One region of the Saccharobesus litoralis genome, then DNA from elsewhere that is predicted to be linked to it. Evidence: predicted binding sites of a transcription regulator. Region 1 holds the regulator's gene; the other holds the start of a gene.
What was found. Region 1 encodes sigma-54, which starts transcription at its own class of promoters, with help from an activator protein. Its sites were predicted from a motif close to GTTGGCACGNNNNTNGNNT; they were not measured.
Positions count from the first base shown of each region.

Region 2: glnK (P-II family nitrogen regulator) is a predicted target of sigma-54. The motif match lies at 4,565-4,583, and genes of this name have one in related genera.

Region 1 is NZ_CP026604.1:5,392,599-5,399,945, forward strand. It holds gene C2869_RS20595 (calcium/sodium antiporter) at 1-956, shown strand, start outside; gene C2869_RS20600 (KpsF/GutQ family sugar-phosphate isomerase) at 972-1,943, shown strand; gene kdsC (3-deoxy-manno-octulosonate-8-phosphatase KdsC) at 1,944-2,492, shown strand; gene lptC (LPS export ABC transporter periplasmic protein LptC) at 2,496-3,047, shown strand; gene lptA (lipopolysaccharide transport periplasmic protein LptA) at 3,013-3,531, shown strand; gene lptB (LPS export ABC transporter ATP-binding protein) at 3,528-4,253, shown strand; gene C2869_RS20625 (RNA polymerase factor sigma-54) at 4,300-5,784, shown strand; gene hpf (ribosome hibernation promoting factor) at 5,812-6,099, shown strand; gene ptsN (PTS IIA-like nitrogen regulatory protein PtsN) at 6,108-6,557, shown strand; gene rapZ (RNase adapter RapZ) at 6,666-7,347, shown strand, end outside.
Region 2 is NZ_CP026604.1:2,867,755-2,875,101, reverse strand. It holds gene C2869_RS10180 (TonB-dependent receptor plug domain-containing protein) at 380-2,710, opposite strand; gene C2869_RS10175 (ammonium transporter) at 2,869-4,143, opposite strand; gene glnK (P-II family nitrogen regulator) at 4,183-4,521, opposite strand; gene C2869_RS10165 (DEAD/DEAH box helicase) at 5,488-6,801, opposite strand; gene C2869_RS10160 (hypothetical protein) at 6,894-7,347, opposite strand, start outside.

The sequences.
Region 1 (7,347 bases):
TCCTCATTTTGGGTCTTATCGGACTCGTATTTAGCGCAGATAAGTTCGTGTTTGGCGCCGCTGCTTTAGCTAAAAACTTAGGTTTATCATCACTCATTATTGGATTAACCATAGTTGCTATGGGCTCATCAGCACCTGAAATGATGGTTGCCGCAACTGCCGCACTCGACGGAAAAATAGACACGGCTATAGGTAATGCTATAGGTTCCAATATTACCAACATCACACTTGTACTCGGTTTAACCGCTATTTTAAAAGTTATTTCAGTATCCTCATCAACATTAAAACGAGAATTACCTTTAGTCTTTGTTAGCTCTGTTTTAGCGATTGCCGTAATTTACAATCAGGAATTCACACGCTTAGAAGGCATAATGTTACTTATCGCTTTCTTTGCAACTATAGGCTACCTCACTTGGCGGGCGCTTAAAAAGTCTAAAACAGACGAACCAGACCTTTTAGAAGACGAGTTGTCTGATGATGTACCAGAAGGTGTACCTATGCCTAAAGCACTATTTTGGCTAGCGTTTGGTTTAATTTTATTACCTTTAAGTTCTAATTTACTGGTTGATTCCGCAGTGACTATCGCCAAATATTACGGCTTATCAGATTTAGTCATTGGATTAACCATTATTGCTATAGGTACCTCTTTACCTGAACTAGCCGCTTCAATTGCCGGTGTGATGAAAGGTGAAGATGACTTAGCCTTGGGCAATATTGTTGGTTCCAATATTTTTAATGCCCTCGCAGTTGTTGCCATTCCAGGTATCATTGCGCCAGGGGTGATCGATCCATCAGCGGTTAATCGGGATGGTCCTATCATGTTGGGTGTGACTTTATTAATGATATTAATGGCAGTTGGTTTTAGTAAAGTTCGCAATATCAATCGACTAGAAGGTGCGTTACTCTTAGCTTGCTTTATCGGTTATCAATACTTACTTTTTTTTCATCAAGCCTAAGTGTTATTGTTTTCAATGAAGAAACATAATTTTATACAAACAGCAAAAAACGTATTAGAGATTGAAGCCAACTCAGTGTTAGCTTTACAACAATACCTAAACGAAGAATTTCAACAGGCCTGTGGCGCATTACTAGCCTGCTCCGGTAAAGTGATCGTGACCGGAATGGGTAAATCAGGACACATAGCTAAAAAGTTAGCGGCAACATTTGCTAGTACTGGCACTCCGTCTTTTTATGTTCACCCTGCAGAAGCCAGTCATGGTGACTTGGGGATGATAGAACCTAACGATATCGTGTTAGCCCTATCAAATTCAGGCGAAACCGAAGAAGTTTTGCATATATTGCCAACCATCAAGCGAATTGGCGCCAAACTAATCAGCATGACAAGTAAACCTAATTCAACATTGGCTTACGAGTCAGACCTACATATTACTTGTGCTGTAGAAAAAGAGGCTTGTACATTAGGGCTGGCACCAACGTCTAGTACCACAGCGGCATTAGCCATGGGAGATGCAATTGCCGTTAGCCTTTTAGAAGCAAGAGAGTTCTCCAAGCAAGATTTTGCTATTTCTCATCCAGCCGGCGCACTGGGAAGACGATTATTACTGCGAGTAGCCGATCTAATGCAATCAGGTGATGAATTGCCTTGTGTTACTCTCAATAAAACGATTTACGAAACCTTGCTCGTCATAAGTGCGAAAGGAATGGGCTTTACTGCGGTGGTTGATCAGGACAATGTCGTTATTGGTGTTTATACTGACGGTGATCTGCGCCGTAGCTTAGATAAGCGTATCGATATATACAGCACAAAAATAGTTGATGTAATTAAGAAAGGCTGTGTTACCGTACAGGCCGATTTATTAGCAGCTGAAGCCCTGCAAATAATGGAAGAAAAAGCCGTCAACGGCCTGATTGTTGTTGACCACGAACAACACCCCATAGGTGCAATTAATATGCACCACTTGTTAAAAGCAAAGGTACTCTAAATGTTTTCATCAATATATGGCTTGTTAAATAGCCAGCAAGTTGAGCTTTTTAAGCAAACTAAGCTATTTATTTGCGATATTGACGGTGTGTTCAGCGATGGTCGTATTTACTTAGGCAATAATGGTGAAGAGCTAAAAGCCTTCCATACTCGCGACGGCTTTGGTATTAAAGCGATTATTAACGCTGGCATACAAGTAGCGGTCATTACGGGCAGACAAAGTACCATAGTCGAAAAACGCATGACATCACTTGGCGTGCAACACATATATCAAGGTCAGTCGAACAAACTAGAAGCTTATGCTGATTTAAAAAACAAACTTAAAATCAGCGACAAACAAATCGCCTATATAGGTGATGATGTACCAGACCAAACCGTAATGGCGCAAGTAGGATTAGCGATTGCCACCCAAGATGCTCATCCCATCATTCAAAATTTAGCGCATTACCAAACGCAAATTAAAGGCGGTTTTGGCGCTGTTAGAGAGGCTTGCGATCTCATGCTACAAACTAGGGGCTTATTAGAAAGCGCCCAAGGTATGAGTGTCTAGCCCATGCGCGCCTATTTATTGGTTCTTATATTAACCGTGATTGCGACCATTTTTTTCTGGGAAGAATGGCAATCTGCAGCCACTCAAGCACCAGAGAAAAAACAACAAGGTATTCAACCTGATTACCAAGCCGAAAACTTGGATATCAAGTACTTTAATCAACAAGGTCAATTGAGTGCTCAAATGCAAGCCAAAAACTTGGCACATTTCGAAAGCCAAGCGGCTACCGAGTTCGAACGAGTAGACTATCAATACTTTGGGCAAGACAACCATTGGCAAGTTACCGCACAACATAGTCAGCTCAAACAAAATCGCTACTTACAATTGCACGATACCATTGTTTTACAGGCACTCAGCAACGCTCAGCCTATATACCAAATCAATACCCAAGCTATTGATATTGACCTAATTAACCAAGAAATCCATAACGATACGCAAGTCAAATTAGCCAGTTCACAACTGCAATTGGCTGGCAAAACCCTCTATGGCAACTTACGTTCTAAACAATTTGAAATCCAACATGACATTAAAGCCACTTACTCACCTAGCCATTAGACTAGGCTTAATATTCAGTGTATTGCTATCAACTGCGAGTTTTGCAGAACAAGCTGCTGATAATGAACAAATATTTATTGATGCGGAAAAGCAATCAATGGATTTAGTTAATAATAAACTCACTTTTTACGGTAATGTCCAAATCAGTCAGGGGCACTTACAGCTCAATGCCGACAAATTAGAAGTGCAACGTAATAAAGGTAATCAGTCAGAAAAGCTTATCGCTTCAGGTAACCCAGTCACCTTTAATCATCAGTTAAAAGATGGGATCCAAATCAAAGCTCATGCACAGCAAATGCATTATAACTTAACAACCCAAGTTTTAGTGTTAATTGGCCAAGCACAAATAAACCAAGCGGATAGCATGATTAACGGTGACCGAATTGAATACGATGTGGCTAAACGCCAACTCATCGCATCTTCCGACAAAGCCTCTGAATCGAGGGTTCGCGTTGTGTTAACTCCGGTAGCAAAAGAAAAATGACCAAACTCGTCGCTAAAAATTTAGCCAAAAGATATAAAGCTAGACAAGTCGTACAAAGCGTATCACTTGAAGTAAATTCTGGACAAATTGTCGGGCTACTTGGCCCTAACGGCGCAGGAAAAACAACCACTTTCTACATGATTGTGGGGTTAGTCGCTGCTGATAGCGGAGAAGTATCGCTAGACGACAAAGATATGACTCACTTCCCAATGCATGAAAGGGCAAGATTAGGGGTTGGCTATTTACCGCAAGATTCATCTATTTTTAGAAAATTGACCGTGCGTCAGAACATAATGGCTATTTTAGAAACAAACAAAGCACTAAATAGCCAACAAAGAGAAAATAAACTTGCAGAATTACTACAAGAGTTTCATATTGAACACATAGTCGATAGTTTAGGAATGAGTTTATCGGGTGGAGAAAGACGTCGCGTAGAAATTGCCCGAGCTTTAGCTGCAGACCCTAAATTTATCCTATTAGATGAACCTTTTGCTGGTGTTGATCCTATTTCAGTACTCGATATAAAAAGGATTATTACCCATTTAAAAGACAGAGGTATTGGCGTATTAATTACCGATCATAACGTAAGAGAAACGCTAGATGTTTGCGAAACAGCCTATATTGTTAGCCAAGGTAATCTCATTGCCTCTGGCAAACCGGAAAGTGTGTTAGCAAATAAACAAGTGAGAGAAGTGTATCTTGGCGAACAGTTTACACTTTAATGATGGTAAGCCAGCCTGTAACCGTGGCCAATAAACCGATTAGATAATGAAACAATCGTTACAATTAAAATTTAGCCAACAACTGACCATGACACCTCAGTTGCAACAAGCCATTCGCTTGCTGCAATTGTCGACCTTGGATTTACAACAAGAAATTCAAGATGCGATGGATGCTAATCCTCTGCTTGAACATGAAGAACAAGATAGTTTTGACAGCAACGAAAGCTTAGATTCAATCAAGGAGCCAGAATCTAACCTGCTAAATGGCTATGACGACACGCCAGAGCCTATTGCCGATACCAAACAAGAACTAGAGCGGACAGAAATTCCAGACCAATTAGTCACAGATACCACTTGGGATGACCATCTATCCCAGGGTGCCAGCCCAGCAGCTAAAAGCTCAAGTTATTCTGTTGCAGACGATACAATTTACCAAGGCGAAACCACTGAAACGATCCGTGACCACTTGTATTGGCAAATGGACCTGACCCCATTCTCACCAACCGATCAGGCAATTGCCACCGCAATTATCGATGCGGTAGACGACAGCGGTTATTTAACCGTTAGCGCTGAAGATATATTAGAGAGTATGGGCGATGACGAAGTTGAGCTAGACGAAGTTGAGGCTGTACTGAAACGCATTCAGTTATTTGATCCTATTGGTGTTGCGTCAAGAACCGCGCAAGAATGCTTACTGGTACAACTCAATCAATTTAGCCCAGAGACGCCTTGGCTTAAAGAAACTAAACAAATCATAGCCAATCATATCGACTTACTTGCCAATCGAGATTATCGAACCTTAAGCCGAAAAAGCCGGTTGAAAGAAGATCAACTGCGGGAAGTGATGAAACTCATTCATTCACTCAACCCTCGCCCTGGCAATGCAGTCATCGCGGAGGAAGCACAGTATATTGTCCCGGATGTTTCAGTGCGCAAAGAAAAAGATTCATGGATTGTTGAGCTAAATCCGGAAAGTGTGCCTAAACTTAAAGTAAACCAAGAATATGCTGCATTAAGTCGCACTGCGAAAAATTCAGCGGACACTCAATTTATTCGTTCTCATATGCAAGATGCAAAGTGGTTTATTAAAAGTTTGGAAAGCCGTAACGATACTTTACTCAAGGTCGCAAACTGCATTGTTGAACACCAACAAGGCTTTTTTGAGTATGGTGATGAAGCCATGAAGCCTATGGTGTTAAACGATATTGCCGAAGCAGTTGAAATGCATGAGTCGACAATTTCACGTGTGACTACACAAAAATACATGCACACGCCGCGCGGTATTTTTGAACTAAAATATTTCTTTTCCAGCCATGTCAGCACTGAGAATGGCGGCGAATGTTCATCTACCGCTATTCGCGCATTGATTAAAAAATTAGTAGCCGCTGAAAACCCAGCTAAACCGCTAAGTGACAGTAAAATCACCGACCTGTTAGCTGAACAAGGTATTCAAGTCGCTCGCCGTACCATAGCTAAGTACCGAGAAGCTTTGTCGATTCCACCATCAAACCAACGTAAGAGCCTACTTTAGGGCTCGCAACCATAGAAGGAAAAGCCTATGCAAATCAACTTAACTGGCCGCCATGTAGAAGTGACCGAGGCTTTAAAAACGTATGTCGACACAAAGTTTGCAAAACTAGAGCGACATTTTGATCATATAAACAATGTATATGTTATCCTAAGCGTGGAAAAGTTAGTGCAAAAAGCGGAAGCGACTTTGCATATTAACGGCGGAGAGATATTTGCCACGTCCGATCACCAGGATATGTATGCAGCGCTTGATTCATTAATTGACAAGCTCGACAGGCAAGTAATCAAACATAAAGAAAAATTAAAGAGTCATTAATCTGCTCAATGGAAATTGAACAACTAATCACTCCGGACTGCGTATTTTGCGCAGTTCCGGCTAAAAGCAAAAAAAGAATCCTTCAAGTTATTAGCCAATATGCGGCTAAACAGCTAGGGCAAACTGAAATACAAGAACAAGACATACTTGATGCCTTGCTAGCACGTGAAAAACTCGGCAGCACAGGTATAGGTCAAGGTATTGCCTTACCTCATGGTCGTCTTAATTGTAATAAAAGTTTAGCTTTGTTGTTAACCTCAGACGAAGCCATTGACTATGACGCGATAGACAATGCCCCAGTCAAAGTTTTCTTCGCATTACTTGCCCCTGAGTCTGAATGCCAAGACCACTTAAAGTCACTAGCACTAATAGCCGAAAAACTATCTGATAAAACTGTACTTAAAAGTGTGAAAAACGCTATAACCAATCAAGAGTTATACCAAGCAATCACTAATTAAGTTTGTTGTTAAGTTTATGGCAAGTTAAGTTCATGACTATAAATAGCTGAAAATAGTGGTATATTCTACTTGCTTATTTCAATAGGTTGTTAGTTTTAAGGAAAAACGATGTTACAGCTAGTCATTTTCACTGGTCGCTCAGGATCAGGTAAAACCGCTGCGTTACATAACCTTGAAGATTCAGGTTACTATTGTGTCGACAATATGCCGCTAGAGCTTTTGCTGTCGCTCATCAATACAATGCAAGGCAAAGCCGATAAAGTTGCGGTGACATTAGATATTCGTAATCTAACGTCTCCTTCTGAGAATCAAGTTTCCACCTATTTAGAGACATTACGTAATAAAGTCAGCTTACGTGTTGTTTACCTTGATTCGACTAATACCGCTTTGCTAAAGCGCTTTTCAGAATCAAGACGTATTCACCCACTCTCCTTACAAAACAGTGAGCTTAGCTTAGAAGAAGCGATTAAAGACGAAGAAAACCAATTAGACAGCATCAAGCAACAATCTGATTTAATTTTAGATACAACAGGGCTAAGCATTCATCAGTTAAACGACTTGGTTCATAGCGAAATACTTGGCACTAAAGCCAAGCAACTCAAGTTGGTATTCACTTCATTTGGTTTTAAGCACGGGCTTCCGCAAGATGCAGACTATGTGTTTGATGCGCGTTTTCTGCCTAATCCTCACTGGGTACCCGAACTAAGACCACTCACGGGTTTAGACCAACCGGTAATCGATTACTTAGCGCAAAGTCCAGAAGTGAGTGAATTCATCTGGCAAGTTAAAA
Region 2 (7,347 bases), 2.5 Mb from region 1:
CGGGCTCTGCAAACATAAATGTTCACCCACAAGAGGTTGGTTTGCGGGCTTTGCAAACATAAATGTTCGCCCGCAAGAGGTTGGTTTGCAGGTTTTGCAAACATAAATGTTCGCCCACAAGAGGTTGGTTTGCGGGTTTCGCAAACATAAATGTTCGCCTACAGGGGTTGGTTTGCAGGCTCTGCAAGCTTAAAAGCTCGCCCACAAGAGGTTGCTTTGCTGGCTCTGCAAACATAAATGTTCGCCTACAAGGGTTGGTTTGCAGGCTTTGTAAACATGAATGTTCACCCACAAAAGGTTACTTTGCAGGCTCTGCAAGCTTAAAGGCTCGCCCACAAAAGACTTCTTTCAAACTCAGCAAGCATCATTGCGCCGACAATTAAAGGTCGGCTTCTAATTTAATAAAAATCTGCCTGCCGGGTTGTGGATGGTAAGCTGGAATAAAGCCTGACGGATTGATATTGGTTTGGGCATCGTAGGCATTAACATCACTAGAACCGTCTTGGCGGCCCACCCCAAAGTAATCTTCATCCAATAGGTTTTCTATTTTAAGAGAAGGTTTAATGTTAAAACCAGCTAAATTAAGCTTTTTACCACGTAAGTGCAGATTGAGCTTGGTGTAACCAGGGGCATGACAATCGGTAAAATAGGTGTTGGTGCTAGGGACATTACGCTTACCGACATAGTTAAGGCGTAAATCTAAATTAAATGCGTTTGCGTCGTAATTTAATCCCATATTAACTTTATGATCAGCAACATTGCTTAAACCTTTATCGCCTAATGAACCATCGCCCTTGTTAAAGTGGTAATTAATATAGCTTTTGACCCCTTTGCTAAATTGCACGTCAGAGCTCAAACTAAAACCAATGACCTTTTGTCGCTCGGCATTAAAATAATGCGAACCACTGTCACCTAGAATATCTCTTGCAGCGGCAGTATTTAGCGAGATCACATCTGTCATATCCGATAAAAATACGCTACTGGTAAAGTTAAATGCTTCAACAACACCTTGCTGATCACTATTTTGCCAGTTACCTTGAGCAATCACTTCATAAGTAGCAACCTCTTCCGGTTTTAACTGACTATTACCGCGGTGCTCATCCGTTAACTCAAAAATAGACGGTTCACGAAAAGCCTGACCATACAAAAATTTAACGTTCAACTTTTCAAAAAAGTCTGACGGCATTTTATAAATAAAGCCTAAACGCGGATTAAATGTATTACCAAAGTCTTCACTGTAATCGTAACGCAAACCTAAGCTGTAGTTCCAACGAGAAGATAAAGCCGAGTCATAAATAGCGTAAACCGCTGATTCAGCGACAACATCAATATCTTGCGACTCAGCTAAGCCAAGCTGAAAGTCATCTTGGGTCGCTCGACGCCATGACGAACTGGTCATAGGATCGTGCCCTGCTTGGTTACGCCCCAGAGATGCGATCTGGTTCATTTTATCGCTTTCCATCAATCTCGCACCTAACACCAGTGACGAATCATCACTTTGTTGCCATTCTAATTGCTCTTCAATACCCACTTGATGGTTAAAGCTGTGGTAAGTTTTAGCGAGTTCAGCAAAACGGTAAGTATAGCGAAAACCTGTATCTGGCTTTTGTCGATTTTCACGATACCAAGCCCGTGTACGAGACAACCATTTGTCATTAAAACGATAATCGACATCAAGATAAATATGCTTGCCGGTATGGTGCGAAACAAAATCACTGCGCCAAGATTGATACTCGTAATTAGGCACGTAACTGGCTAAACCTTCGGTTTTATCCCAAAGGTAAAAACCTAAACTAATTTTACTTACGCCTTTTAATAAGTTTTCTTCTTCCGGAGAAAAGTAACTGACGTTCGCCCGCATCGCCCATATGTCTTTACTGGTGTTAAAACCGGCTGGCATTTGTTGACCTGCAAATGGGTTTACAGAGTTCGTTTGATATTGCCCTTGGTTATCGTAAGACTCGACCTGAGTATTGGGCCATGGCTGTCCAGAAAAATAACCAGCCGGATCGTAACGGCCAAGCCCAGAGTCACCATCATATTGATACGACTTTATCGCTGCATTCATATGCAGATCTTTGTACATACTTTGATGGGTTAAGGTAAAACCGCGCTGTTTACCCTCTCCTAGCGAGACATGTAAATTAGTGTTTTCTTCGGCTACTTGTTTTTTAGTAATTAAATGAACAACACCTGAAAACGCGTTAGCGCCATAAGCAGCAGAACCTGGACCTTGAATAATTTCAATCCGGTCCAAGTCTTCAATAATGTTTTCTTCTCCCCACAACTGCGACCAATTAAATGCCACATGATTTTGCACTACGCCATCTAACAAAATTAATAGCTTAGGGTTGCCAGGACCACCACCTAAGCCTCTATTTGAGCTATGTGTAGGGTATTCGCCACCACCATCTTCATAAGTAGAAAAATCAAACCCAGGTAAATCTTGCAGCACTTCAACCAAATTAGCGTAACCACGCTGAGCTATTTGCAGTTGAGTAATGACTTGAATATTAGCAGGCGCATCAATCAATTTTTGCTTGGTACGTGATGGAGTGATCACGTTTAATTCCAACAACTCAGATAACGACATAGATTCGAGGTGTTCCATAGACAATGAAGCGAGATCATTGTGACTATGACTGGAAGCAAAGGAAATTGAACTAAAGAAAAGACCAGTAACGAATAAAGTTTTTTTATCTGCATCCATGACTTTATCTGCTTATAGCTTGTAAGTGGGGGTTTCGTTTAATTTTTACATAGATTTAAGCAGATGTCGCGAAAATCTGTCGTAAAAATAAGGGCTTAAAACGTAAAAAGCCCCGGTATTAACCGAGGCTTTATAAGTACTAATCAAATGCTAACTTATTACTTAGTACCTGAAGTAAATTCTGGGTAAGCTTCCATACCGCACTCAGCGATATCAACACCTTCGTACTCTTCTTCTTCAGAGACACGAATACCCATAATAGCTTTCAGAGCAAACCAAACGATAAAGCTTGTTACGAACACCCAAACGAAGATAGTTAAGGCACCGATAATTTGACCTGAGAAAGACGCACCATCGTTTGTTAATGGTACTAATAATAGACCTAATAAACCAACTGTACCGTGAACAGAGATAGCGCCCACTGGATCGTCGATTTTTAACTTGTCTAAGAAAACGATTGAGAAAACAACTAAAACACCACCTAATGCACCGAAGATAGTCGCTTCAAGCGCTGTAGGAGTAGAAGGCTCAGCAGTGATAGCAACAAGACCTGCTAATGCACCGTTTAATGCCATTGTTAAATCCGCTTTCTTGAATAAGATACGAGCAACAACTAAAGCTGCAACAACACCACCAGCAGCTGCTGCGTTAGTGTTAAGGAATACCATAGCAACAGCATGAGCGTTGTCGATATCACCTAATTTAAGTACTGAACCGCCGTTGAAACCGAACCAGCCCATCCAAAGGATGAAAGTACCTAAAGTTGCTAATGGTAAGTTTGCACCTGGAATAGCTTTAACTGAACCGTCTGCAGCATATTTACCTTTACGAGCGCCGAGCAATAAAACACCCGCTAAAGCAGCAGCCGCACCAGCCATATGAACGATACCTGAGCCAGCGAAGTCAGAGAAACCAAAATCATCTCCTAGGCTGAACATGCCAAATACTTCATTGCCACCCCAAGTCCAGCCACCTTCCATTGGGTAGATGAAACCAGTCATTACAACAGCAAAAGCTAAGAAAGCCCAAAGCTTCATACGCTCAGCAACCGCACCAGATACGATTGACATTGCAGTTGCTACGAAAACAACTTGGAAGAAGAAGTCAGAAGCACCAGAGTAGATAGAACCACCAGTAAAACCACCTTCACGTGCTGCGAAGTCACCTAAAACAGCTGCTGAATCAACCGTTTCGATACCCGCTAAGAAAACGCCACCGCCGTACATGATGTCATAACCGACAACTAAGTACATGATGCAAGAGATCGCAAATAACGCGACGTTTTTCGTTAAAATTTCTGTTGTATTTTTAGCGCGCACAAGACCCGCTTCTAGCATGGCGAAACCAGCCGCCATCCACATAACTAAAGCACCACATACTAAGAAGTAAAAGGTGTCCATAGCATATTGTAAGTGGAATATGTTGTTTTCCATTATATTCTCCCCAAAATATTCTTATAAATTCGATTAGGCTTAAATAGCAGAATCGCCAGTTTCACCAGTACGGATACGCACAACTTGCTCTAAATCGTAAACGAAGATTTTACCATCGCCGATTTTGCCCGTTTGCGCCGCAGAAGAAATTGCTTCAACCAGACGTTCAACGTTGTCGTCTGTGATAGCGATTTCTAATTTTACTTTAGGAAGAAAATCTACCTGATATTCTGCGCCACGATATAACTCAGTGTGACCTTTTTGACGACCGAAGCCTTTAACTTCAGTCACGGTTAAACCGTCGATGCCAATTTCAGAGATAGCTTCTCTGACATCATCCAGTTTGAATGGTTTGATGATCGCTGTGACCAGTTTCATTGCATTGCTCCAAATTAATAAAAAATTAATCCCGGAAGTGGTTATTCAACAGTTATGCCAAAAAGTAAAAAGCAATAAAAATCAACAACTTGACCACAACCAACATATAAGATGACTATAAAGGCACCAAAACAATGCACCAGAAGCAAGTTTTAATGCACAAAAATAAAGCAAATAACTAGAATGAGTCATCACATCCCGGCTTTTTAGTTATTTTATGTTTACATTCGAAATAAAAACGTTGTAGCCAGCCTGAACAAAAAACCAACTATTTTAATAGATTACAATGATTTAGAGAGAGTTTTATAAAATGAACAAATCTTTTTTAACTGAATAGAGTTGTTAAAAATTCATTAACAAACTCACCAAAAAGGTGAATACTTCGATGGGCACCATTTTAGTGCCCGACAAATTGAGTTAAAACAAATCCGTAGCGGGTAAATTATTGAAATATAATGCAGTCAATAAGGTGGTTGAAACAACCATTTATTCATTGAGTAGACAAGTTTTAATTTGAACCATGCTATTGGCGAGACTTAGCTTCCCTCCCTACTTCTGGCGCCTGCATGCAGGTACATAGAAATTGTCAGGAACAAAACTCTTTAGTTCTGCTACGTTTAGTCAGAAAAGTTTACAGGCTCTGCAAGCATAAATGCTCGCCAACAAAAACTTGTACTTTGAAACGGTTATTTTCCACAAAAATCGGTAGATTAATTACCTTATCCAAAGATTGTAAACCATCTATGGCTTATTAATTTTATTACCCAGAACAATTAAAAATATTCAATAAAAACAAAATCTTGTGTATGCCGAAATTTATTTAGACGAAAAGATACACCATCCCTCAAGGCAATATTAAACCTGCATAGCTCGCTTACCCATCGGCTTAAAGACCGACATACAAAAGTAAGCACCAAACGCGAAGCAGGCATTAAGCCCGCTACAAGACAGCTTTAATGCGCACAATTACTTTTTGCGCATAGGTGGCGCATCCAAATCAATTTTAGGTTTAACCAAATTAACTTGTTTTTTCGGTTTCGAAACAGTCTTTTTACGATTGCCGGCGGCTTTACTGGTAGATGACTTTTTGTCTTTACCTTGACTCGACTCGTTTTTCGCTTGTGGCTTAATACCGTTAAACTTAGCAGCCAAGCCCTCTATATTTTCAAAAGTAATTGATTGCTGCAAAAATGCTTGTAGCAACTCAAAGCTTGGCCAGTCGCGCTTTGACACTAAAGAATAAGCAACGCCCTTAAATCCAGCGCGTCCAGTACGACCAATCCGATGCACATATTCTTCAGCAAATTTAGGTAAATCAAAATTGATTACTGCACCAACATTGCGCAAATCCAATCCACGAGAGGCGACATCTGTCGAAATTAACACCTGTGAACGACCTCGAGCAAAGCCATCTAATTCTTGATTGCGTTTAGCTTGGGTCATATCTCCCGATAAGAAAGTCGCGTCTTTACCATTTTCCTGTAAAAATTTGGCAAGCTCCTGAGTTGAGTCTCGCGTCGCGGTAAAAACGATAATTTGCTCTTGCGGATGCAAGCTAACTAAATGCGCTAACTGTTTTAATTTGTGTGGATAGCCATCTGATAAATAAAAGCTTTGTTGAATATCTTGATGAGGTTGGTTTGCCTCGCCCACCGCAATACGCTTAGGCTGGTTAAGAAACTGCTGCCCCATTTTAACCACATCGAGATTATCCATAGTGGCAGAAAACATCAGAGTTTGCCGCTTACGATGATCGGCTTGTTTATGTATAGCGGTAAGTTGCTCAATAAAACCCAGATCAAGCATACGATCGGCTTCGTCAAATACCAGCATTTCCAAACCATTTAAAAACACATGACGATGGCTTAGATGATCAGCCAAGCGCCCTGGTGTCGCGACAATAATTTTAGGATTGCTACGTAATTTTTTGGCCTGATCATTAAAATTATCACCGCCAATTAATTTAGCTGCCGAATATTGCGTATTGGCAGTAAACAAACGAACTTGGGCATAAACTTGGTTAGCCAGTTCACGCGTTGGCGCTAAAATAACCCCACGCGGGTCTCGTTTACTTAACGCTCGGTTATAAAACAATCGATTTAACAAAGGTAGAAGGTAAGCCAAGGTTTTGCCTGAGCCTGTTTTTGAAGACGCGATGAGATCAGCACCCTGTAAAGCACTTGGAATAGCAAATTGTTGGATCTCAGTGGCTTGCGTAAAACCTAAATGATCTATGGTTTTAAGCAACAAAGGGTGCAAACGAAATTCAGAAAACTGCAACAGCAATACCTCACTAGCCCAATTAAACCGAATACGGGCAAATAAAAATTGCGATTATACCTAACTGTTGCAGCTTGGCGTTAGCTTTAACGCTAATTTTTGGCTAAGAGTGATTGGTTAGCTAAATGCACCCATAACTCAGGACGCGCCAACGGTTGCACGTTTGCTTGTAACTGGCTTTGCAATTGAATAACTTCACCATTAAATTCGTCCAATAATGCTAACGCCTGCCGATAGCTGTCATCGGCATTTAAAATGGCATCCAACTGCTTTGATTCGATTAATAACTCTAACCCTTGCTTAATCTGCTCGGCTAACTGCGCGTTATTGGTAAAAATGTAAGTTGGTGCAAGATATGAAATTAAAGTGCCTTGTAATGTGCTAGCGTTTATCGGGTATTTAACCTGATTTTGTAAGGCTTGAATTTTAGCAATATCAAAAACAGAAGTGGCCATAATATCAAACCGTTGGCCGTCTAGCATATACACTAAGTTTTGCCATTTACTGGTTGCCACCGTATTTAAGCCATTGCGCTGAAACACATTA